One region of the Bacillus sp. FJAT-45066 genome, then DNA from elsewhere that is predicted to be linked to it. Evidence: a T-box and tRNA genes for the amino acid it is inferred to sense, from the RefSeq annotation. Region 1 holds a T-box; the other holds one or more tRNA genes.
The links. A T-box is a leader RNA that pairs with one kind of tRNA and senses whether it is charged. The one in region 1 lies ahead of pheS (phenylalanine--tRNA ligase subunit alpha), so its partner is inferred to be a tRNA-Phe.

Region 1 (12,172 bases):
CGGATTTTATCCAAGGCCTCTATACTTACTGAATGTTGAAGAAGTTATCTTTTTCAACAATTTTTTTGGCCGGATGAACTTCATCAGCCTTATGAAGTTCTTCTACGATTATTTTTTGATGCCAGATGAACTTCATCAGCCTTATGAAGTTCAACTACGATAAATTTTGAATGCCAGATGTTCTCCATCGGGGTCTTATGAAGTTCAACTTCAACTAATTTCTAAGACAAGTTAAACGTCATTGGCTTTTTGTCACAAACGCTTCTTTTTTATCGGGAAATTATCTAATATATCCAGAAATCAGATTTTCGCAATATAATAAATAAGCACTCCAACAAAGAATTGTTAGAGTGCTCATCTCAAATTAACTTCTTAACATAGCTCCACACTTCTCTTCTAAAGCGACTAACACTTTATTGTGTACTTTTGTCACTTCTTCATCTGTTAGTGTGTGCTCTGGGTGGTAGTAACGTAAAGAGAACGCTACGGACTTCATGTTAGCATCAATTTTATCGCCTTCATATAAATCGAATACTTTTACATCTTTTAATAGCTTACCACCATTTTCTACGATAACTTTTTGTAACTCACCAGCTGGTGTACTTCTTTCCACAACTAAAGCGATATCGCGTGAAATCGATGGGAATCGTGGAATTGCACCATACTTAATTTCTTCTACGTTTTCAGAAAGTACAGTGCTTAATGCAATCTCAAACACATACGTTTCTGGTAAGTCTAACTCATTTTGTGTTTCTGGGTGAAGTTGACCTACAAATCCGATTGTCTCCCCGTTTAAGAATACTTCTGCTGTACGGCCTGGATGTAAACCGTCTTTTACTCCACGACGATATTCTACTGAAGTTGCTAAACCAAGTGTTTCGAACATGCCATCTAAAATACCTTTTGCAACGTAGAAATCTACTGCTTTCTTCTCACCTTGCCATTGATGCATATGCCACAGTCCTGTTAATACACCTGCTAATCTTTCTTTTTCTTCTGGTAAGTCGTTTCCTTCTTTTCCAACGAAAACAGAACTTATTTCATAAATAGAATTTGTATGGATTTGGCGAGCGATGTTATGTTGAACAACTTCTAGTAAGTGTGGCAATAAGCTTAAACGTAGCGTGCTTCTTTCTTCACTCATTGGCATTGCTAGACGAATTGCATTTCCATCTTCAAGTGCGAATTGTTTTGCGCGTGTATCACTTGTTAAAGAATACGTGATTGTTTGCAGCAATCCAGCACCTTCTAGTAGGTTACGAACTTTACGTCGTTTTGCTTGATAAACTGTTAATGCTCCAGGAGTAGATGCGCTAACTGGTAAAGTCGTCGGGATGTTGTCATAGCCGAATAAACGTGCAACTTCCTCTACTAAATCTTCTTCAATTGTAATATCTCCACGGCGTGTAGGTACCGTTACATTGAACGTACCATTATCTTCTACCACGTCGAATTGTAATTTTGTAAAGATTGTTTTCGCTTCTTCAGCAGAAATAGAAGTTCCTAACACTGCATTAATTTTTTCAATTGTCGTTGTTACAACTGCAGGTTCCATCTTCATTTCATTGAATTCAACAGATCCTCCTACAACTTCGCCACCTGCATGCTGAACCATTAATGCAGCAGCACGTTCTGCAGCATCGTGTGTACGTTTTGGATCAATTCCTTTTTCAAAACGAGCACTTGCCTCACTTCGTAATCCGTGGTCTTTTGAAGCTTTACGTACTGTTTTTCCGTTAAAGTATGCGGACTCAATTAGTACTGTAGTTGTGTCTGCACCAACTTCAGAATTTGCTCCACCCATAACTCCAGCAAGAGCAATTGGCTCGGTACCATTTGTAATAACTAAATGGTCATCTGTTAACGTTCTTTCTGCATCATCAAGTGTAATGATTTTTTCGCCAGCTTTTGCACGACGTACTAATACTTCTTTACTGCCTAAACGGTCGTAGTCAAATGCATGTAACGGTTGACCGTATTCTAGTAAAATGTAGTTTGTAATATCTACTACGTTATTATGAGGGCGAATGCCAGCTGCCATTAAGCGTCCTTGTAACCATAGTGGTGATGGACCAATTTTTACGTTTTTTACAATCTTCGCCACATAAAGAGGGTTATCTTCTATCGCCTCTACTTGAACAGATATATAATCGGAAGCTTTTTCAGCCGTTTCTTGGAAGTTAGCTGCTGGCCATTTTACTTCTTTGCCTAAAATAGCTGCCACTTCATAAGCTACACCTAACATGCTTAAGCAGTCCGAACGGTTTGGCGTTAAGCCTAGTTCTAGAACTTTGTCTTCTCGTTGTAAGTATTCTAATGCGTCTTGCCCAACTTCTACATCGCCTGAAAATACAAAGATTCCTTCTGAGTATTCTTTAGCAACTAGTTTTGACTCAATACCTAACTCTTGTAAAGAACAAATCATTCCGTGAGACGCTTCACCACGTAGTTTTGCTTTCTTAATTTTGAAGTTACCAGGTAAAACCGCACCAACTTTTGCAACAGCAACTTTTTGACCTTTACCGACATTAGGTGCACCACAAATGATTTGAACTGGCTCTTCATCCCCAACGTCTACTAAACATTTGCTAAGCTTATCTGCATCAGGATGTTGTTCTCTCTCTAAAACGTGTCCAATGACAACACCAGTAATTCCTTCGTTTAGAGTGGCTACGCCTTCTACTTCTATCCCACTACGTGTAATTTTTTCTGCAAGATCTTCTGCACTAATTCCATCTATGTCTACATACTCTTTTAACCAATTATAAGAAACTAACATGTTTGACCCTCCCTTTTAAACTCGGTTGAACTGCTGAATGAACCGTTGGTCGTTTGTATAGAAATGACGAATATCATCTACACCGTACTTTAACATCGTAATACGTTCTGGTCCCATACCAAATGCGAATCCTTGGTATACTTTTGGATCATATCCAGCCATGCGTAATACGTTCGGATGAACCATTCCAGCACCTAAGATTTCGATCCAACCTGTACTCTTACATACGTTACAGCCTTTGCCTCCACACTTCATACATGAAACATCTACCTCAACTGATGGCTCTGTGAATGGGAAAAAGCTTGGGCGTAAACGGATTTCGCGATCGTCTCCGAACATTTTTCTAGCAAATACTTGTAGTGTGCCTTTTAAGTCACTCATTGTTATGTTTTTATCGATAACAAGTCCTTCGATTTGCGTAAATTGATGAGAGTGTGTTGCATCATCATCGTCACGGCGATACACTTTACCGGGACAAATAATTTTGATTGGTCCTTTTTCTACATTCTTTTCCATTGTACGAACTTGAACTGGTGATGTTTGCGTACGTAATAGCGTATTTTCTGTAATGTAGAAAGTATCTTGCATATCACGAGCTGGGTGATCTTGCGGTAAGTTTAGCGCTTCAAAGTTATAGTAGTCTGTTTCTACTTCAGGCCCTTGCTCGATTGTGTAGCCCATTCCTAAGAAAAGATCTTCTATTTCCTCGACCACTTTTGTTAAAGGGTGACGGTTTCCTGTACGAACTGGTCTACCAGGCAATGTTACGTCGATTGTTTCAGAAGCTAACTTTTGTGCTACTGCTTCTTTTTCTAGTAGAGTTACTTTTTCTTCTAGTTTGGATGCGATAGCTTCGCGTACTTCATTTGCTAGTGCCCCCATTTTTGGACGCTCTTCCGCTGATAATTGACCCATTCCACGTAAGATTTCTGTGATTGGTCCTTTTTTTCCTAAGTAAGCGACACGAACATCATTTAGTTCTTTTAAGCTTTGTGCTTCGCTAACTTGTTGTAGTGCTTGTTGTTGTAATTCTTTTAAACGTTGTTCCACTGTTGTTTCCTCCTTTTTCAGGCTCTTGTGTTAAAAGTTTTTTAAAATAAATTTAGGAATAATACTCTGTCCGTTCCTTTCCGCTGCAGGCACTTCCTTTCCGCGGGGAGCGACGTGAGCCTCCTCGGCGTCCCGCCTGTGGGGTCTCACGCTTCACTCTTCTTCCCGCAGGAGTGAAGTGCCTTCCGCTTCAATCCACTCACGGTTTTAAAAGCGTAAAATACGACAATCTTTGAGTAAACACCCTAATAAAAACAACAACTTTTACATAAGCAGCCTTTTCTTATGTATAAGGTGGCTTTTTAGGCAAATAAAAAAACTCCTCCCTATGTAAGGGACGAGTTGTATCGCGTTACCACCCTAATTAACTAAACAAATGGTTAATAGACATGTCTAGTTCACTTCATTCCAAATAACGGTTTTTTAACCGGAACACTTTTACAGCTCATGGCTGGTCCAAGCGTCAACTCGAGAGGTGAAATTTCACTAATTGCCACTATAAAAATGCTTTCAGTCTCAGGCATCTTCTCCCTACATAGCGCATGAAAAGCTACTTGTCTCTTTCATCGTTTTTATAAAAATTATTATGTTGTTATTTACCTTTTCTTATTATATGGAAATATAGATGCTTTTGCAACTAACGAAAATATATTAGTTTTTGATAAGGCTTTGTTAAAGAACGCTGTTGATTTCCGTGCAAGGCTTCGCTTTCCGCGGGCGTGTCTCCCGTGGAGTCTCAGCCTTGCACGGAAATCAACAGGAATATTGTTAAATAACAACACTAAGCTTAACATAGCTTTTAAAAAACAAGTACTATAATAGCATTGAGGTATTGGGGGTAAGTTTTAATCTTTATGTTATAGTGATAATTGAATCAATTTCATAATTACGGTTCGTTTAATGAAAAACGAATATTTTAGTGATATACAATATAATATGTTCGTTTATGAGGGTGTAAAAACACAGAATACGATGCTATTATTCGTTTTTCGTTTAGTAGTCATACACTATGAAACGGACTCAATTAATTAGTTTTAAAGGAGGATTTATGAGGAAAACATTTTATATTGTATTAATGATATTAATTGTTGTTAATACAATCAGATACTCTTATTACTTAATACAAGGTGATATCTCTCCATTTTTTCTTTTCATGTTTGTGATTAACCTTATTGGCCTTTCTCTTGGGGTTGTGTATTTTCGTAATGAAAAAAGAGCTAAAGATAATCAAACAAAAAAACTGTAAGAGAGTATCGTTACTCTCTTACAGTTTTTTCTTTAGCCTCTTAAATAGTACATTAATATTCCCGCTGCAATGCCAACGTTTAGGGATTCACTTTTTCCGTAAATTGGAATATACAAGTTTTGATTTGTTTTGTCTAACAGGTCTTTTGCCATTCCTTTTCCTTCATTACCAACGATTAAAGCAAATGACTTTGGAGGATTGATTTGTGTATAGCTTACTCCATTTTCTAAAGCTGTCCCAAATATGGGGATTTGTTGCGTATTACATTTTTCCATCCATTCGTTTAGTGAGCCTTGCACGATCGGTAAATGAAACATCGCTCCTTGTGTTGAACGAATAACCTTTCCATTATATATATCTGCACACCCGTCTCCTAATACGATTAAATCTATTCCGACCGCTTCAGCTGTTCGAATCATCGTACCGACGTTCCCAGGGTCCTGAACATGATCAAGCATAAGTATTTTACTATTAGTAGACACTGATACCTCCAGCGCGTCTTTCATTCGACATATAGCAATAACTCCTTGTGGTGTTTGCGTTTCACTAATCGCTTTTAACACATCATTGGGAACACTGTACAAATTCACGTAGTCCGTTTTCCAACTGGACGGCAAAGTTTCCTTATCACTAATAATAATGTCTTCTACTAGGTTATCTATTTTTAAGGCTTCCTCTACTAAATGAAATCCTTCTATTAGAAATGTGTTACTAGCTTCTCTTTCTTTTTTCTTATGTAGCTTCTTCCACTGCTTTACCTTTGGATTTTTTACAGATTCAATTATTTTCAAAAGTGATAACTCCTTTGGTTCTTTTATATTCGTATTATACTCAATGTGAGATGAGGATGAAAGTGTGACGTGAAAAGTTAAATTTGCACATAAATATTCCATTTTAGGAAAAGATACTTTTGTAAACTATTTTTCTCTCGAGGTGAAAAAAATGAATTTGAATTTACGTCACGCTATTCGTCAAAATGTAGAAGGCAACAACCAGGAGGAATTACAAGCAACGATCGTGGATGCGATTCAAAATGGTGAAGAAAAAATGCTTCCCGGTCTTGGGGTATTGTTTGAAGTAATTTGGCAAAACTCTTCTGAGCAAGATAAGCAAGAGATGTTAGGTACTTTAGAAAGCGGATTAAAATAAGTGATTTGGAGCTGGTTTCATGCCAGCTCTTTTTTTATTATAGTTTAATTTATCTTCAGCTATAAACAAAAGCCCTACAAACATAGGGCTTTAAGTCATTATTATTCAAATGTAATAGTTTTAACTGTTTCTGTATCTAAACGTTTAATTACTTCTGCAATTAATTTTACTGCATTTTCGTAGTCGTCACGGTGTAACATCGCTGCATGTGAGTGAATGTAGCGAGTTGCGATTGTGATAGACAGTGCTGGTACACCTTGAGCTGTTAAGTGAATAGCCCCAGAGTCCGTTCCACCACCAGCTACAGAATCAAACTGATATGGAATTTCCATTTCATCTGCTACACCTGTAACAAAGTCGCGTAATCCTTTATGAGAAATCATAGAAGCGTCATAAAGAATAATTTGAGGACCTTTACCCATTTTGCTTAACGCTTCTTTTTCCGTTATGCCTGGTGTATCACCAGCAATACCAACATCAACGCCGAAACCGATATCAGGTTGAATCACGTTAGCAGAAGTTTTCGCTCCACGTAGGCCAACTTCTTCTTGAACTGTACCTACTCCGTACACTACGTTCGGATGGTCAGCATCTTTTAAATGCTTTAATACGTCAATAGCAATTGCACAACCAATGCGGTTATCCCATGCTTTTGCAAGTAGCATTTTTTCGTTGTTCATTACAGTAAATTCGAAGTAAGGAACGATTTGGTCACCAGGAGTTACGCCCCACTCCGCTGCTTCTTCACGACTAGATGCCCCGATATCAATAAACATATCTTTAATATCAACTGGCTTTTTGCGAGCTTCAGGAGGTAAGATGTGAGGTGGTTTTGAGCCAATTACACCTGTTACATCACCTTTACGCGTTACAATCGTAACACGTTGAGCTAGCATTACTTGTGACCACCAGCCACCTACTGTTTGGAAGCGAATGAATCCACGGTCATCAATGTTTGTTACCATGAATCCTACTTCGTCTAAGTGACCTGCCACCATAATTTTCGGACCGTCTGCTTTACCGATTTTTTTGGCAATTAAGCTTCCTAATCCGTCTGTGGTTACTTCATCGGCATATGCTTCTATGTATCGTTTCATTACATCACGAGGTTCTTTCTCGTTTCCAGGGATGCCTTTCGCATCCGTTAAGTCTTTTAGCATTGTTAATGTTTCATCTAACTTTGCCATCTATTTCGCCCCCCTAAATTATGTATCAATGCCTATTATACAGAAAAATCTTACATATGTAAAAACTATTCCTTATTAATACCAGACGAGCCGAATCCTCCTACTCCTCTACTGGTATCCGTAACTTCTTCTACTTGAACAATATTTACTTTGGTAACTGGTGCCATAACCATTTGCGCGACCCTCATATTCTTCTCTACAAGGAAATCTTTTTTCCCATGGTTTATTAAGATAACTTTCACTTCTCCTCGGTAACCTTCATCTATTGTACCTGGGCTATTTAAAACGGTAACGGAATGTTTTAAAGCAAGGCCGCTTCTAGGTCTGACTTGGGCTTCTGTACCCTTTGGCAATTCTAGGACGAGACCAGTACGAATTAAAGCCGCTTCACCCGATTTTATTACTTTTTCTTCCACAGAAAACAAATCTAAGCCAGCATCGCCAACATTTGCCCGAAAAGGTAATTGTGCATCAGTATGTACTCGTTTTACTTTTAATTCATAATCCAATATTTTTTCCTCCAATTTCTAAAAAAATGAAACCTTTCATACTCTCATACGTATATAATGTTACTATTACTTTGATTTTAAGGAGAGAACACTTATGTTGTTTGTTATCCTCATTCGTTTACTTGTAATTGCCCTTATTGTTTTTCTTATCTATTTTACCATTAAATATATACTGAATCCTAAGCGAAAGCTTGAACTTGCTCACGAAAAGAAAAATTTCTTCATGCTAGATGCAAAGGAAAACGTAAGGAAAAATTTCATATTAACTTATAAAGGCGTCATGTTTGAAGGTGAAAAATATTTAGGGACGACTGATCAATCTTTTGAAGTTGTATCTATTTTTATATTCCCTAAAAGCAATGCCAAGTTACAAGGCCTTCAAAAGCACGACTTCCAATATATCGAAAAAGAAGTACGACGCACTTATCCTAACGCAATTATAGATTGGAAGAGTCCAATAAAAGAATTTCTGAAAAATAATTAGATAGAAGATATAAAAGAATGTATAAACAATACATAAACCCGCGGAAAGCGAGTACCTCGTGCTATCATCAACGGTTAGTACTCTCTTTTATTATAAAAAACCGCAAGTGCCATTTTTACAGGCTACTTGCGGTTCTTTATTTTACTTCGAATTGAATAATCGTTTTAATATTGTATGTTTTATTTCCACCATCTTCGGAAATGTAAAAATCCGCTACACCTTCCACCGTATACTTCCCTTTAGGAAAGGTTTCTCCAGCTAAAAACTCCTTCATAAAAGCAACAAATTCTTTGTCATCTTGATCGCTGTATCCGCCTGTTTTTTCATACTTTTCACGAAGTGGTAAGTCTTTTTCTAGTGTTGTTTGTAATAATGGCTGGTCCATAGCATAGTCAATATTTATTCCTCGAGTCTCTTCTTTAATGTTAAAAAAGAACGGGGATGCCGCATGAAAAATATCAATCGTATGCTTTTCTCCCTTATATGTAAGCTCGGCTATCATCATTACTTCGTCGTTCACATCATATACTTCTTTTTCAGAAGCCAAATATAAATGAAAATCATCTACAGTCTCAGATGAGACAATACTCAAATTATTATAACTTGGTTGATTCGTGTTCACATTAGGTTGTACTTGATCTTTTAATGTTAAATCATAAAAAATATAGATAGAGATACCTGCAATTATAGGAAAAACAATTAAAAGCATGATAAGCGGAAGTTTAGCTTTCATAAAATAATCACCCCTATGTATTAAGACGCTTTATGTTAGAAAATGTTACAAAGTGCCTAGCCGAAGACTAGACACTTTAACAATTACCCTTTTTTCATCACTTTTTCTTTTCTGAAAAATGTATCCCATTTAATAATGACATATTTTTGTCTAGCTAAAAGGGACACAGCTAGTAATACAACTAATAGAACAATAACGGAAACTAGAGATAATTCCGTGATTACCTGACCAAAAACAGTATAAATGATAGCAATGGGGATGTTTGATAAAAATGAAGCCTTTATATAGTCGCGGAAGTTTTTAGTAGTTTCTATTAAACATAATGATAATAAATGAAAATGGATAAATGGTATTAGTCGTAATACAGTTACTTGACCGACAGAAATTTTCGCTCTGTTCCCAAACCACTTTTCCTTCATTTTTAATATTTTTGCAAACACTCTTGGCATTTGATTATATAAAATATAAAATAATAGACTAGATAACGTTAATCCAACGATAGAGTAAATACTCCCTACTAAGCCTCCGAAAAGGGCTCCACCTGCAATACAAATAATGACAACAGGTATGAATAAAATTTGCCTGACGATGTGGAAAAGTATAAATGCGATAGATGCTAGTAACCAATGTGTTTCTATCATCATGTATAGTACGGTTAATCGCTCATCCATTGACGCCTCACCCCACGATCTTCACAAAAGTAGAAGCATAAATTAAGCTTATTCGAGCTTGTTTATGCTTATGTTAATCCGATTAAAAAATAGATAATTAATGCTATTTGCACAATGGTTAGCAGTGGTAAGCCGTAACGAAAGGATATGTGCTTTGTTTTATGACGGAACATACGCATAGCGATCCATCCACCTAAAGCTCCACCAAGTAACGATACCGTCCAAAGATGAAACTCTGGAATGCGCCATTGTTGTTTTTTTGCTCTTTCTTTATCCGTTTTCATTAAGAGAAATGATAAAAGGTTAATAAACATATATATGAGAAAAAACTCTTTCATGTTACCTCCGCTAGTGAACAGTATTAACATTTTTTTTGGTTTGTTATACGTATTAGTTTTTCTATACTAACTGTTGATGTTCGCTGCAGGTGTTCGCTTTCCGCGGGTTTGTCTAGTTATAGCGGCTAGCTCCTCGAGACATAAGCCATGGACATCTCGAGGGCAAAAAGCGCCCTCAAGCTGCCCCTGTCTTATGCTTTTCGGAGCTGAACGAGCCGCTTTCACTTTTCTTGGCACTCGGGAGCCTCCTCGGCGCAAGCGCCTGTGGGGTCTCCCTTGTCGATACATCGCACGAAGGAAATGCGTATGCATTTTCGAGGAGTCTCACACCTGCAGCGAACATCAACTTCATTTCTTTGAATAAACTATAATACTTTCATTAATATAAAGAGCCTTCGAAAATGTTCATTTAACTCTTCATAAAAAGTTTCTGTATCATTAATTATATAACAAAAGGGACTAAAGTTAATTAGTCCCTTTTATAAGTATAGAGAAAGCTCTATGCTTTATTATTTGTTTAAGCTGTTTTTTGCAGCAGTTGCTAATTCAGCAAATGCTTTTTCGTCGCTAACTGCTAATTCAGCTAACATTTTACGGTTAACTTCGATACCAGCTACTTTTAATCCGTGCATTAAACGGCTGTAAGAAAGACCATTTATACGAGCTGCTGCGTTAATACGAGCAATCCAAAGCTTACGGAAGTCGCGTTTCTTTTGACGACGATCACGATAAGCATAGTTGAATGATTTCATTACTGCTTGATTTGCTACTTTATATAAAGTATGTTTAGAACCGAAATAACCTTTAGCTAATTTTATAACTTTTTTACGACGTCTGCGTGATACTGTACCGCCTTTAACTCTTGGCATTTTGTTTCCCTCCTAATAATCTATCTAAAACGATTACCGATATTATTTGATGTTGTCTAACATGTGACGGATACGCTTGAAGTCACCTTTGCTTACTACAGCAGCTTTACGTAATTTACGTTTTTGCTTTTGAGATTTGTTTCCGAATAAGTGACTTGTGTAAGCATGAGCACGCTTCAGTTTACCAGATCCAGTCTTTTTGAATCTTTTTGCTGAACCGCGATGAGTTTTCATTTTAGGCATTGGTGTTCCTCCTCATTCATTACTTTTCGTTTTTGGGTGCTAACATTAAGAACATACTACGGCCATCCATTTTAGGTGCCGATTCAATTGTTGATACTTCCGCACAAGCTGCGGAGAAACGATCAAGAACACGTTGACCAATTTCTTTATGTGTAATTGCACGACCTTTAAAGCGAATCGATGCTTTTACTTTGTCTCCTTTTTCAAGGAACTTAATCGCATTTCGAAGCTTCGTGTTAAAGTCATGCTCATCAATAGTTGGACTTAAACGAACTTCTTTTACGCTAATAACTTTTTGGTTTTTACGGGCTTCTTTATCCTTCTTCTGTTGCTCGAAACGGAACTTTCCGTAGTCCATAATTCGGCATACAGGAGGTTTTGCAGTAGGCGCAACCATTACTAAGTCAAGATTTGCTTTTGCAGCAATCTCCAGTGCTTCTGTTTTCGTTTTGATTCCAAGTTGATCTCCATTTTGACCAATCAGACGAACTTCACGGGCACGAATCCCATCATTAACCATCATATCTTTGCTAATAATTAGCCACCTCCAAGGTTTTATCCAAATACTCATCATGAACAATACTGCATCCTGATGAAAAGCAAAAGTTTTACTTGCTTTGTTTTTACATATAAAAAAGTGTGGGTGCACTAAACACCCACACTTTACGTTTACAAGTAATAAAAAGCTTGTCGTAAAACCTGCCAACTGCGTTATGCGTCAATCAGGTGAGAAGCGGGTGCTTCTTCTTGTTCATAAAAAGTATTATTTACCTTAGAAATATATCATTAACAACTAGGTGTTGTCAAGGAATCGAAATTTAAAACAAACAACGATTTAAATTCTATCAGATGAAATTGTATTATGCAATACTTTTTTTCATACTTTTCAATTTGTCGATTTAAAGATAACTACA
Region 2 (12,172 bases), 2.1 Mb from region 1:
TGATTTGAGACTGTAGTACTTTTAATTGATTCGTTTTGTTCTCTAATTTTAATTTATATTCTCTGTTAATTAAATGATTCAACTTATCCATCATTTGTTGAAATCTATCACTTAAAATACCTATCTCATCTTTTCCTAAAGGTTGTATTTTCACCTTCATATTACCTTCTTCTACTTGTTGTATATTTTGAAGTAATACTCGAATTGGGGAAGTAATTCTAAAAGATATAAAAAGTGTAGATAAGATGACTAGTGATAAACCTATTAACCCAAAAAGAATGTTAATTTTAGTGACATTAAAGGCACTTTCGTAAAGGGTTGTGTAAGGAACTCTTTTTACTAACAACCACCCTCCAACTGAAGGGGGCACTTGTTGGAATAACATAACTCCGTTAAATGCTTCATCCTGCCATGTTATCGAGCCTGTATTAGCCTCATCGTTTTGAAGATAATCTATCCACGTGTATTCACCATTTTTTTCTAATGTTACTGAACTATATAAAAAATCCCTTTCTGATGAAATAATGTATAGCTCTTCTGTTTCAGGGTTATATAAGTTTTCGCCTAAATCAAATATTTTATCTAATGAAACTTTTAATGTAATGTAAGCGAGCACTTGGTCGGAAGGTACGTTCGTTAAAACTCTATGTAGGTAGATGCTATTATCACTCTGATTCACTTGTCCATTTTTTGCTTCAATATATATGTTATAAGGGCTATCTAAAGCATCTTGAAAGGCTGGTGAAATGGCTAAGCTAACTTCATTAGAAAAGACAACAGTCGATCGTTTAGAAGCTGTTACCTTTCTATTGTCAGTTGGTAATGATATAGTAACTTGCTTAATATTTTCTTCTGCATAAAGGATCGTTTGTAATACACTTTTTACAACATTTATGTTTAAATAATTGGCTTCTTTGTTGGATGACCTTAAGTAGTTCATAAATTCGGGGTTATTATAAACAGATAATGTTAATCCATTTAAATCACTTAAATAATTTTCTAGATTTATCTTTCCTTGATAGAGAAGATTTGTGTTTTCTTGAACGACTAAGTCTTTAAAAGATTCTTTTGTATGATAGTAAGTAATAATGATAGAAGTACCAAACGGAATGATGGTTGCGATAAGAAGTAATACTATTAATCTATTACGAATACTTTTCTTAAACACACTAATCCCCCCATACATTGGCTCTATTAGTTACTGCTGTTGATTGTAGCACAAGTCTCCGCTTTTTGCGGGCGGGCCGGGAGCCTCCTCGGCTTTGCCTGCGGGGTCTCCCGCTACCCGCTTCTCCCGCAGTAGTCTCCGACTTGTGCTACAATCAACAGCCAAATATGTACCATCATTAAAAATTATTCTTTAATACATCCAACATATTAAGTATAAAGGGGAAAGCATGCCTACGTATAGACATGCTTTCATTTAAATTGTTTATTTTAAATTATCCCAGCTGTTTTGGAAGCGTTGTAAAACAGTGTCGTAGTCAATTCTGCCAGCTGCGTATTCTTGTATAGTTGAAGCAAACTCTTTGTTTGCTCCATCTGGCCACATAAACCAAGTCCAAGGTACTGTTTTATCTTCTTTGGAGTATTCTAAAATGGACTGTCCTAATGCTCCTAATCCAGTTGGTTCAATGTTAGAGAATGCAGGAATAAACGCAAATTCCTCTGTAATGTAACGTTTTCCAGTTTCAGACGAAACCATCCAATCTAAGAACAACTTAGCTTCTTCTATGTTTTTAGATTTTTTATTAATTGCCCAGTTGTTAGGTACACCTACTGGTAATCGGTCTGCTTCAGATCCATCACTTAATGGAATAGGTAAAAAAGCCATATTGATGTCTGGACTAATTTCATAAATCATATTTTCCGTCCAGTTGCCTTGTTGAAGCATTGCAGTTTGACCAGATGCAAATAACGTAACTTGTGAATTGTAGTCTGTCGTTAATGGATTGCTATTAGCAAATCCGATTTCAGCATCTAACACTGCTTTAAAATTTTCAAAGTGTTTATTGCCTACCATTGATTCAGTGCCGTTATAAAGACCTTCAATAAAGGCTTCAGGATCATCTTGTTGTGCAAAAGGAATGTTTAATAAATGTTGTCCGATTACCCACCACTCTGCATAACCAGCGGAGAATGGAGTAATGCCGCTATCTTTTAGTTTTTGTGATGCAGCTTGCAATTCTGAAATAGTTGTTGGTGCTTTTGTAATACCAGCTTGCTCAAATAAATCTTTATTATAAATGAAGCCATATCCTTCAAGGTTAACTGGCATACCGTATAGCTTTCCATCTTCACCTGTCATCGGTACTTTCCCGATTGGTAATAAGTTTTTCACCCAAGGTTCATTCGATAAATCAGCTAAGTGCTCTTGCCATAACTCCAACTCTTTAAAACCACCATTGTTAAAAATGTCTGGCTCTTCTCCAGAAGCAAATTTAGCTTTTAACGCAGCTCCGTAATCTGCTCCTCCCCCTACCGTTTCAAGCTTAACTTTAATAGTTGGATGCTCATCTTCAAACTCTTTAATCATCTTTTGAAGATCGTCTGCAATTTCTACTTTAAACTGAAAAAGGTTTAATGTTACAATATCGTCCTTACTACCTGGCTTATCATTATTACCAGGCGATGTAGTATTATTCGAACAACCCGCAAAAATACCAACTAACAATAATAAGGAAATCATAACTAAAGTAATACGCTTCATTTCCATATACCCCCCGTGTTTTTTTAACTAAGAAACTTTATATAAAACAGAATTAGCTATTCCTTGTACTAATTCCTGTTTATACCTACTTTATAGAACCTGCAGCAATGCCTTTAATAATATGTCTTTGTAGGAATAAGAAGAAAACGATAACAGGTGCGATACCTAACACTAATGCTGCAAGCCCCATATCCCACTGCTTTGTATATTGAGCAAAAAATGAACTAGTAGCAAGAGGAATTGTCCTTAATTCAGGACTTTGTAGAACCAGTAAAGGTAATAAGTAATCATTCCAAATCCATAAAGTATTTAAAATAATGACTGTAATTGTTATTGGTTTTAGTAATGGGAACACAATTCTCCAAAATACCCCGAATTGACTACAACCATCCATCTTTGCCGCTTCCTCAATTTCGATAGGCACCGATTTCACAAATCCATGATACAGAAATAATGAGAGTGGTACTCCAAACCCAAAGTACATTATGACAAGACCTGGGATACTATTCACTATTCCTAATGTCCCACCAAGCTTCATCAATGGAATCATGACGGTTTGAAAAGGTATTACCATTGCCGAAACTATTATTATGAAAAGAATCTTGTTAAATTTATTTGGTGTTCTAACCATTTTCCAAGCTGCCATGGAACTGATGATAACTATCCCAATATTACTTGCAACAGTTATAATTAACGAGTTCCAGAATGCCCGGGGAAAGTTTATAATGTTCCATACTTTTGAGTAGTTAGAGAATAGTACTTCTTTAGGCAAAGCTGCCGCATCGATCAATATTTCAGCAAAGCTTTTTACTGAGTTAATGATGACAAAATAAAACGGAATGAGAAACAGAATGGCAAGTAAAATGCCGAGTATTTCTAAAAGGAGGGTTTTCTTCGTATACTTCTGATTCATTACGCTTCAACCTCCCGTTTTTTCGTTATCATAACTTGCACCATTGTAAATACAGCTACAACAAGGAAGAAGATAATTGATTTCGCTGTACCTAATCCATAACGGTTATTTTGAAATGCTTCTTGATAAATGTTAATGGCAACAGACTGTGTGGAGTTAAATGGACCACCGCCAGTTAGTGAAATGTTAAGATCGAAAATTTTAAATGCCATAGAAATTGTAAGGAAGAAACAAATAGTAAACGCAGGCAATATTAACGGGATTATTATTTTGGTTATAACGGTTAAATTGGAAGCTCCATCAATTTTTGCTGCTTCAATTAACGTGTTATCTACTCCTTGAAGTGCAGCTATATAAATGACCATCATATATCCACTAATCTGCCATGCAAAAACAATGACAATTCCCCAAAATGCCGTAGTTTCATCCCCCAGCCAAGGTAACTTGAAAAATGACCAGTCTGTCAGCTCTCCTACTGCTGCAAAACCTCTTACAAAGATAAACTGCCATATGAAACCTAATAATAATCCTCCAATTACGTTAGGTATGAAGAATACTGTTCTTAACAAGTTTCTAGTTTTTAAAGCAGTATTTAATAAAAGTGCTAAACCGAAACCTATTCCGTTACTAATAATAACGGCTGCCAACATAAATCTTGTTGTAAAAAGAAAGGAATTAAAAAAGTTCGAATCATTCGTTAATATTCGTTTATAGTTTTCAAATCCTACCCATTCCACAACAGAACTTACTCCATTCCATGAAGTAAAGGAATAGTAAACACCCATAATAAATGGAATGATTTGAATGACAAAGAAAAATAGTAAAGCAGGCCCTACAAATGCTAAGTAGGAGAGTATACTTTTCCACTTTATTTTTCTTCTGACTTCATGTGATGTTTGGAGTTTCTTTTCTAATACTGTTTTATTTAGTTTTGGACTAGGATCCATCTTTTGTTCACCGCCTATTATGTAACCGCTTTCTTTCATTATAAAAAGAATGTTTAATAGATGGGGTGATTTTATTGATATAAAAGGGGGAATATTTTGATAATTTTGTTTAATAGAAGAAATTCAAAATACTTTGTAGAGTTTTTGATCCACTTTTTACTCTTTTTGCTACACCTATCCTAACTTATGATACACATGAACAGATCTATTAAAATTTAAGCACTATGTAATTTCTGGATGTCATAATTTCTTCACACATTCCATTCACATTATTTAAACGTTAGGATATAATATAGATAGTCTGTAAACATGTACATTAGTCTGAAGGAGGATTTACATATGGGAATTGGTGGATTCTTAATTCTAGGTGTTTGTTTAACTTTCTTAACAGCTATCTTCACTGCTGGATATAACGGACAACCTGGTACAAACAAAAAATAATAATATTAATAAATAAAGGGCTGTGATGAAAACCATCACAGCCCTTTATTTATACTCTTATTCTTCTGGAAACTCTAAAGAAAGGTTTGGATAATCTTGTTGGCGAAGCGCTTCATAAACTAATATTGCTGCAGTATTAGACAAGTTTAACGATCTTACGTTAGTAGTCATCGGCAAACGCAAGCAATTATCTAGATTATTTTGAATTAAGTCTTTTGGAAGCCCTGTTGTTTCTCTTCCGAAAACAAAGAAGTAATCTTTTTCTAAATTACTATAGTCAAAAGAAGTATGTGGCTTCATGCCAAACTTTGTAATAAAGAAGAATTCTGCCTCTTTATTTTTCTCAAATAACTCATCTAATGAGTCATAGTATACAACGTTTACAAATTCCCAATAGTCTAATCCTGCTCTTCGTAACATTTTATCATCAGTTGAGAATCCTAAAGGTCTAATTAGGTGTAACGTTGTATTAGTAGCTGCACAAGTACGTGCAATATTCCCTGTATTTGCTGGTATCTCTGGTTGATATAAAACTACATGTATTCCCATAATAGTCACCTCATCTGTTACTACAATTATTCACTATACAACAATACATCTATTCATTAGGATAAGCAATATTATTTTTTAACCGATGATGTGAAAGAATTTATATTTAATGTTAGGTGTATACGCTGTTGAGTCTTCGTAAGCCCAATACCTCATTCTACTGTTGGATGTGTGTGCATTCACTAGTGGCATGCCATCTTGGTCTTTAGCTACTACAAATGTATTATGATCGAACCTTCCATCACCTTGAAAATCATAGCAAATAACATCTCCGGGCATAAGTTCCCGTGCTGAACCTACTTCCTTTGACCTTAATCCTTGTTTTGCTTTCGGTAAATACCACCTTAATGCATGGGCAACGGACCAGGAGAAACTCCAATTTTGACTCCGCATCCACCAACCACTATTTCGGTTTGGATATCCAACCATTATTGCACCACCTGCATTTAAACATTGCGAAACATAATTAGTACAATCTACTTCAAACTTCTTAAATTGCGGGTTATAACTGTTCCACCATCTCTCCGCATATTTAACTGCCTCTAAGCGGTTATATTTAAATCTAATATCTCTTTCTAAAGGCTCTTCTTCCATTGATGGTAAAAGCTCAATATCATTTCCTTTTCCTTCATCTGATAGTAATATATCTCGATACAATTCCCCTTCAATAATTTCTGCTTTTCTGTGTACTACTTCTTCCTCTAAATAAAGCTTGTTCTTATGATTGATTAAATAAGTAATGTACAGTTCATAGTTTGCAACATGTTTTCCTTCTTCATTTTCAATGGAAGCTATTCGTCCCTTCGCTTTACACTTAACAATTTCAGCCCCTCTAGCCTCATGCATAGCCTTTTTAGCGATAATCGTATCTTCTACCATAATATAGCGTCCAGTTCTATTACTTTTGTATACATAGTTCTCTAATAAACCTTCTATATGATTTCTTAATAGCTCTTTGTACATGAACTTCCCCTCCCAACATACTTCTATTCTTAAATGTATGAAGGAAACATGTATTACATGTGAAACGTATGAGTTTGATGTAAAGAAAAAAGAGATGTTAAATACATCTCTTTGACTTAGTTCATTGCTTATTTTTAATGATAGAAATACCGTTTGTAATTTCTTCTAAGACTTTCTCTTCTTTTTCCACTAGTAATGCTTTTTGAAGATTTTCTATTTCTTCAAAACCACCTATTTTTGCTATTGCCCAAGCAGAGGTTCCACGGATTACTGGCCTAGTATCTTTGAATAGTAGCTCATATAAAATAGGTAAGGCTGATTCATCTTTAAAATGCGCAAGTGCTATAATGGCATTTCGTTGTATTGGTTTTTTTCCTCGCCAAGAACCGGATACATGTCCAAAATTATCTTTAAACTCTCGATTTGAAATAGTTAACAACGGTTTTAACTTTGGTTTTGCTAGCTCTGGATCTGGTTCCATTTCTACATGAAGGTGGAAGTCTTTTCCTTTATTTTCAGGACAAACAGTCTGACAAGTGTCACAACCATAGAGTCTATTACCTAACTTTTTACGATATTGCTCAGGAAGAAATCCTTTTGTTTGTGTTAGGAAGGCAATGCACTTATTCGAATCCAATTGTCCACCTTGAACAAGTGCATCAGTAGGACATGCTTCCACACATTTATTACACTCTCCACAATTGTCTTCTATTGGCTTATCCGCTTCAAAAGGTATATTTGTAATAATTTCTCCTAAGTAAACGTAAGAACCAAATTCAGGCGTAATAATCGAACAGTTTTTGGCACTCCATCCTATACCCGCACGCTCAGCAACAGCTCGATCGGATAGTTCTCCAGTATCAACCATAGATTTTAACATTACTTGAGGAACTTTTTCCTTTAAAAAAGATTCTAACTTTTCCATACGATCACGTAATATGTGATGATAATCTTTGCCCCACGATGCTCTACAAAAAATGCCTCTAGGATCCTCTTTTGTACTTCGAGGTGCGTTCTTCATTTTAGAAGGATAAGCTAATGCAATGGCAATGATAGATTTTGCACCTGGAAGTAAAATGTCTGGATTTGATCTTTTCTCTATATCTTCTTCTTCAAAGCCTGATTGAAACTTATTTTCTTGCTGAATTTTTAATCGTTCTTTTAGTTCACTAAATGGCGATGCACTAGCAAACCCAATTTTATCAATTCCAATTTCTTTACTATATTTTACAATCTCGTCTTTTAATATAGAAATATTCATAACCTACACCTCCTTATTTTTAATGTAGTGAAAACTTATGATAAACTTTAAGTGGAGTTAATTTCTTCATTACAATTCGTTTATTGAAACAATTAATTTGAAAGGATGTTTCCATTTGCAATTCAACATAAATTCATCTATAAAAAATATTTTACCTGATTTTAAGATTGGTATCATACATTATGAAGATATCACAATTTCTGATTCTCCCCAAATGCTCAAAGGTAGGATAAGGTTATTTCAGGAATCTTGTCACTTAGACTTGCTTGAGCAAGAAGTTACCTCTATTTCTGGTGTTCAAGAATGGAGAAAGCTTTTCAAACAATTAGGTAAAGACCCGAACCGTTATCGTCCTTCCGTAGAAGCATTATATAGAAGATTGAAAAAGGCGCAATTCTTACCTTCTATAAATTCTTCTGTAGACCTAAATAACTTTTTCTCCCTTAAATATGAAATTCCATTTGGTATTTATGATTTAAATAAAATCATAGGAAATGTTGAATTTAGTATTGGAACCGGAAATGAAACTTACGAGGGGTTGAATGGGAACATAGTTAATCTACAAAACTTAATACATAGCGTTGATCAGGTTGGCCCTTTTGGTAGTCCTTTTATTGATAGTAAAAGAACACCTGTAACTTCTGAAACAAGACAAGCTATTCATGTTATATACTTAAAACCTTCTATGAATACTTCTGAAGCCAGAAACATGCTTAATAGCATTGCTAGTATGTTTCAACAAGTTCATGGTGGTACATATGAAGTTAGTATTATTTCATAATCTGTGAAGGAATTACTTCCTTCTCCTTTTTATTTATCTCTGATCATACTAGTTCTTCAAAGTATTCTTTTACATATGGAAAAACGCAATACTTCGTTTATAAAAACGAAACACTGCGTTGGTTAATATGTATGGAGCGGGTGATGGGAATCGAACCCACGACATCAGCTTGGAAGGCTGAGGTTTTACCATTAAACTACACCCGCATATTTTGTCGAAATTTGTCGACTATTTGACAAAAATATATAACAGGTTTTAGACCTGTTACAATGTTGTTCATGATACCGATGGTCGGGGTCGAACCGACACTCCAGAAGGAACGCGATTTTGAGTCGCGCGCGTCTGCCAATTCCGCCACACCGGCTTGACAGTATCTTATAGTTAAGTAATAAGTTTGTTTTTTAGGATGCTTATTTTCGCTTAGCGAAAAAAGCTTGGTGCCGAGGACCGGAATCGAACCGGTACGGTAGTCACCTACCGCAGGATTTTAAGTCCTGTGCGTCTGCCAGTTCCGCCACCCCGGCAAGGGTTAAGTGTTGGCAATATAGTGGAGGCGGCAACCGGATTCGAACCGGTGGTAAAGGTTTTGCAGACCTCTGCCTTACCACTTGGCTATGCCGCCTAATAAAATAAATGGAGCGGAAGACGGGATTCGAACCCGCGACCCCCACCTTGGCAAGGTGGTGTTCTACCACTGAACTACTTCCGCAAATGGCTGGGCTAGCTGGATTCGAACCAACGCATGTCGCAGTCAAAGTGCGATGCCTTACCGCTTGGCTATAGCCCAATGAAGTATTTCATATATATCTATCTATCTTTATTAGGTTGTTTTATAAATTTTATGGGGCGAATGATGGGAATCGAACCCACGAATGCCTGAACCACAATCAGGTGCGTTAACCACTTCGCCACACCCGCCATATTAAAATTTATTGGCAGGGGCAGTAGGAATCGAACCCACACCGGAGGTTTTGGAGACCTCTGTTCTACCGTTAAACTATGCCCCTATGATTAAAAATGTTACTGTTTTTATAAAAATAAGTGGTGGAGGGGGGCAGATTCGAACTGCCGAACCCAAAGGAGCGGATTTACAGTCCGCCGCGTTTAGCCACTTCGCTACCCCTCCGACTTAATGGTGCCGGCGATAGGAGTCGAACCCACGACCTACTGATTACAAGTCAGTTGCTCTACCAACTGAGCTACACCGGCATTATTATATTAAAATAAGTGGTGGCTCGGGACGGAATCGAACCGCCGACACATGGATTTTCAGTCCATTGCTCTACCAACTGAGCTACCGAGCCTTATTCGGTTTGCGATAAGCTTCTAATTTCTTCGTCAACTTCACTCACTCACATCCTAACGTATGTATAATACGCTCCGATGTTCGTTTGTTTGTTTCTCGAACTCCTTGCTTCTCTTAACCCTCAAATACAACAAGTAGTTTAAAATGGCGGTCCCGACCGGGATCGAACCGGCGATCTCCTGCGTGACAGGCAGGCATGTTAACCGCTACACCACGGGACCTTGGTTGCGGGGGCAGGATTTGAACCTACGACCTTCGGGTTATGAGCCCGACGAGCTACCAGACTGCTCCACCCCGCGATAATATTATAGGTAGTTAATTTCACTAGCGTGAGTAAAGGAAGATTATTTTCACTAGCGTGAAAAAATCTTGGTGGAGGATGACGGGATCGAACCGCCGACCCCCTGCTTGTAAGGCAGGTGCTCTCCCAGCTGAGCTAATCCTCCATATAAAGGCTAGTTCTTTACATTGAAAAAAAGTTTGGTGACCCGTACGGGATTCGAACCCGTGTTACCGCCGTGAAAGGGCGGTGTCTTAACCGCTTGACCAACGGGCCGTTATATTAGATAGAATGGCGGAGAGCAAGGGATTTGAACCCTTGAGACGGCGTTGACCGTCTACACGATTTCCAATCGTGCTCCTTCGGCCACTCGGACAGCTCTCCATAATGGCTCCACCAGTAGGATTCGAACCTACGACCCTTCGGTTAACAGCCGAATGCTCTACCGCTGAGCTATGGTGGAATAAAGGATATATAGCCTGGCAACGTCCTACTCTCGCAGGGGGACAGCCCCCAACTACCATCGGCGCTGAAGAGCTTAACTTCCGTGTTCGGTATGGGAACGGGTGTGGCCTCTTCGCCATCATTACCAGACATTTTTCAAAGACAAATATTATTATAATATATCTTTGAAGAAAATCAAGTGTTTTTTCACACTTTTTTTATATTCCTTCAAAACTAGATAACATATTTTCATATCAAGAAAGTGATTGTATCGTTCTAATTTGGTTAAGTCCTCGATCTATTAGTATTCGTCAGCTACACGTGTCGCCACGCTTCCACCTCGAACCTATCTACCTGATCATCTTTCAGGGATCTTACTAGCTTGCGCTAAAGGAAATCTCATCTTGAGGGGGGCTTCATGCTTAGATGCTTTCAGCACTTATCCCGTCCGCACGTAGCTACCCAGCTATGCCTTTGGCAAGACAACTGGTACACCAGCGGTGCGTCCATCCCGGTCCTCTCGTACTAAGGACAGCTCCTCTCAAATTTCCTGCGCCCACGACGGATAGGGACCGAACTGTCTCACGACGTTCTGAACCCAGCTCGCGTACCGCTTTAATGGGCGAACAGCCCAACCCTTGGGACCGACTACAGCCCCAGGATGCGATGAGCCGACATCGAGGTGCCAAACCTCCCCGTCGATGTGGACTCTTGGGGGAGATAAGCCTGTTATCCCCGGGGTAGCTTTTATCCGTTGAGCGATGGCCCTTCCATGCGGAACCACCGGATCACTAAGCCCGACTTTCGTCCCTGCTCGACTTGTAGGTCTCGCAGTCAAGCTCCCTTGTGCCTTTACACTCTACGAATGATTTCCAACCATTCTGAGGGAACCTTTGGGCGCCTCCGTTACTCTTTAGGAGGCGACCGCCCCAGTCAAACTGCCCACCTGACACTGTCTCCCACCCCGATTAGGGGTGCGGGTTAGAATTTCAATACAGCCAGGGTAGTATCCCACCGACGCCTCCACCGAAGCTAGCGCTCCGGCTTCTCAGGCTCCTACCTATCCTGTACAAGCTGTACCAAAATTCAATATCAGGCTACAGTAAAGCTCCACGGGGTCTTTCCGTCCTGTCGCGGGTAACCTGCATCTTCACAGGTACTATAATTTCACCGAGTCTCTGGTTGAGACAGTGCCCAGATCGTTACGCCTTTCGTGCGGGTCGGAACTTACCCGACAAGGAATTTCGCTACCTTAGGACCGTTATAGTTACGGCCGCCGTTTACTGGGGCTTCGGTTCAAAGCTTCGCTTGCGCTAACCTCTCCCCTTAACCTTCCAGCACCGGGCAGGCGTCAGCCCCTATACTTCGCCTTGCGGCTTCGCAGAGACCTGTGTTTTTGCTAAACAGTCGCCTGGGCCTATTCACTGCGGCTCTCTCGGGCTTTAACACCCTAACAGAGCACCCCTTCTCCCGAAGTTACGGGGTCATTTTGCCGAGTTCCTTAACCAGAGTTCTCTCGCTCACCTTAGGATTCTCTCCTCGCCTACCTGTGTCGGTTTGCGGTACAGGCACCATTC

Region 2: it has a tRNA-Phe gene. The T-box ahead of pheS (phenylalanine--tRNA ligase subunit alpha) is inferred to sense a tRNA for this amino acid. The anticodon was not compared.

The regions. Positions count from the first base shown of each region.
Region 1 is NZ_NISQ01000001.1:213,314-225,485, reverse strand. It holds gene pheT (phenylalanine--tRNA ligase subunit beta) at 365-2,779, opposite strand; gene pheS (phenylalanine--tRNA ligase subunit alpha) at 2,795-3,829, opposite strand; T-box leader at 4,160-4,405, opposite strand; gene CDZ92_RS01100 (hypothetical protein) at 4,878-5,075, shown strand; gene CDZ92_RS01095 (TrmH family RNA methyltransferase) at 5,108-5,866, opposite strand; gene sspI (small acid-soluble spore protein SspI) at 6,018-6,224, shown strand; gene CDZ92_RS01085 (M42 family metallopeptidase) at 6,326-7,411, opposite strand; gene dut (dUTP diphosphatase) at 7,477-7,920, opposite strand; gene CDZ92_RS01075 (sigma-w pathway protein ysdB) at 8,015-8,404, shown strand; gene CDZ92_RS01070 (hypothetical protein) at 8,541-9,137, opposite strand; gene CDZ92_RS01065 (TVP38/TMEM64 family protein) at 9,221-9,808, opposite strand; gene CDZ92_RS01060 (DUF1294 domain-containing protein) at 9,877-10,146, opposite strand; gene rplT (50S ribosomal protein L20) at 10,656-11,015, opposite strand; gene rpmI (50S ribosomal protein L35) at 11,058-11,258, opposite strand; gene infC (translation initiation factor IF-3) at 11,278-11,796, opposite strand; ribosomal protein L20 leader region at 11,884-12,013, opposite strand.
Region 2 is NZ_NISQ01000001.1:2,357,158-2,369,329, forward strand. It holds gene CDZ92_RS11955 (sensor histidine kinase) at 1-1,168, opposite strand, end outside; gene CDZ92_RS11960 (ABC transporter substrate-binding protein) at 1,433-2,710, opposite strand; gene CDZ92_RS11965 (carbohydrate ABC transporter permease) at 2,796-3,623, opposite strand; gene CDZ92_RS11970 (carbohydrate ABC transporter permease) at 3,623-4,570, opposite strand; gene trmL (tRNA (uridine(34)/cytosine(34)/5-carboxymethylaminomethyluridine(34)-2'-O)-methyltransferase TrmL) at 5,069-5,560, opposite strand; gene CDZ92_RS11980 (amidase domain-containing protein) at 5,639-6,523, opposite strand; gene queG (tRNA epoxyqueuosine(34) reductase QueG) at 6,645-7,784, opposite strand; gene CDZ92_RS11990 (B3/B4 domain-containing protein) at 7,900-8,565, shown strand; tRNA gene CDZ92_RS11995 (tRNA-Gly) at 8,698-8,771, opposite strand; tRNA gene CDZ92_RS12000 (tRNA-Leu) at 8,848-8,929, opposite strand; tRNA gene CDZ92_RS12005 (tRNA-Leu) at 9,001-9,089, opposite strand; tRNA gene CDZ92_RS12010 (tRNA-Cys) at 9,114-9,187, opposite strand; tRNA gene CDZ92_RS12015 (tRNA-Gly) at 9,200-9,274, opposite strand; tRNA gene CDZ92_RS12020 (tRNA-Gln) at 9,278-9,352, opposite strand; tRNA gene CDZ92_RS12025 (tRNA-His) at 9,408-9,483, opposite strand; tRNA gene CDZ92_RS12030 (tRNA-Trp) at 9,499-9,572, opposite strand; tRNA gene CDZ92_RS12035 (tRNA-Tyr) at 9,608-9,691, opposite strand; tRNA gene CDZ92_RS12040 (tRNA-Thr) at 9,699-9,774, opposite strand; tRNA gene CDZ92_RS12045 (tRNA-Phe) at 9,794-9,869, opposite strand; tRNA gene CDZ92_RS12050 (tRNA-Asp) at 10,017-10,092, opposite strand; tRNA gene CDZ92_RS12055 (tRNA-Met) at 10,094-10,170, opposite strand; tRNA gene CDZ92_RS12060 (tRNA-Val) at 10,242-10,317, opposite strand; tRNA gene CDZ92_RS12065 (tRNA-Glu) at 10,353-10,427, opposite strand; tRNA gene CDZ92_RS12070 (tRNA-Ser) at 10,444-10,535, opposite strand; tRNA gene CDZ92_RS12075 (tRNA-Asn) at 10,540-10,614, opposite strand; rRNA gene rrf (5S ribosomal RNA) at 10,629-10,745, opposite strand; rRNA gene CDZ92_RS12085 (23S ribosomal RNA) at 10,877-12,172, opposite strand, start outside.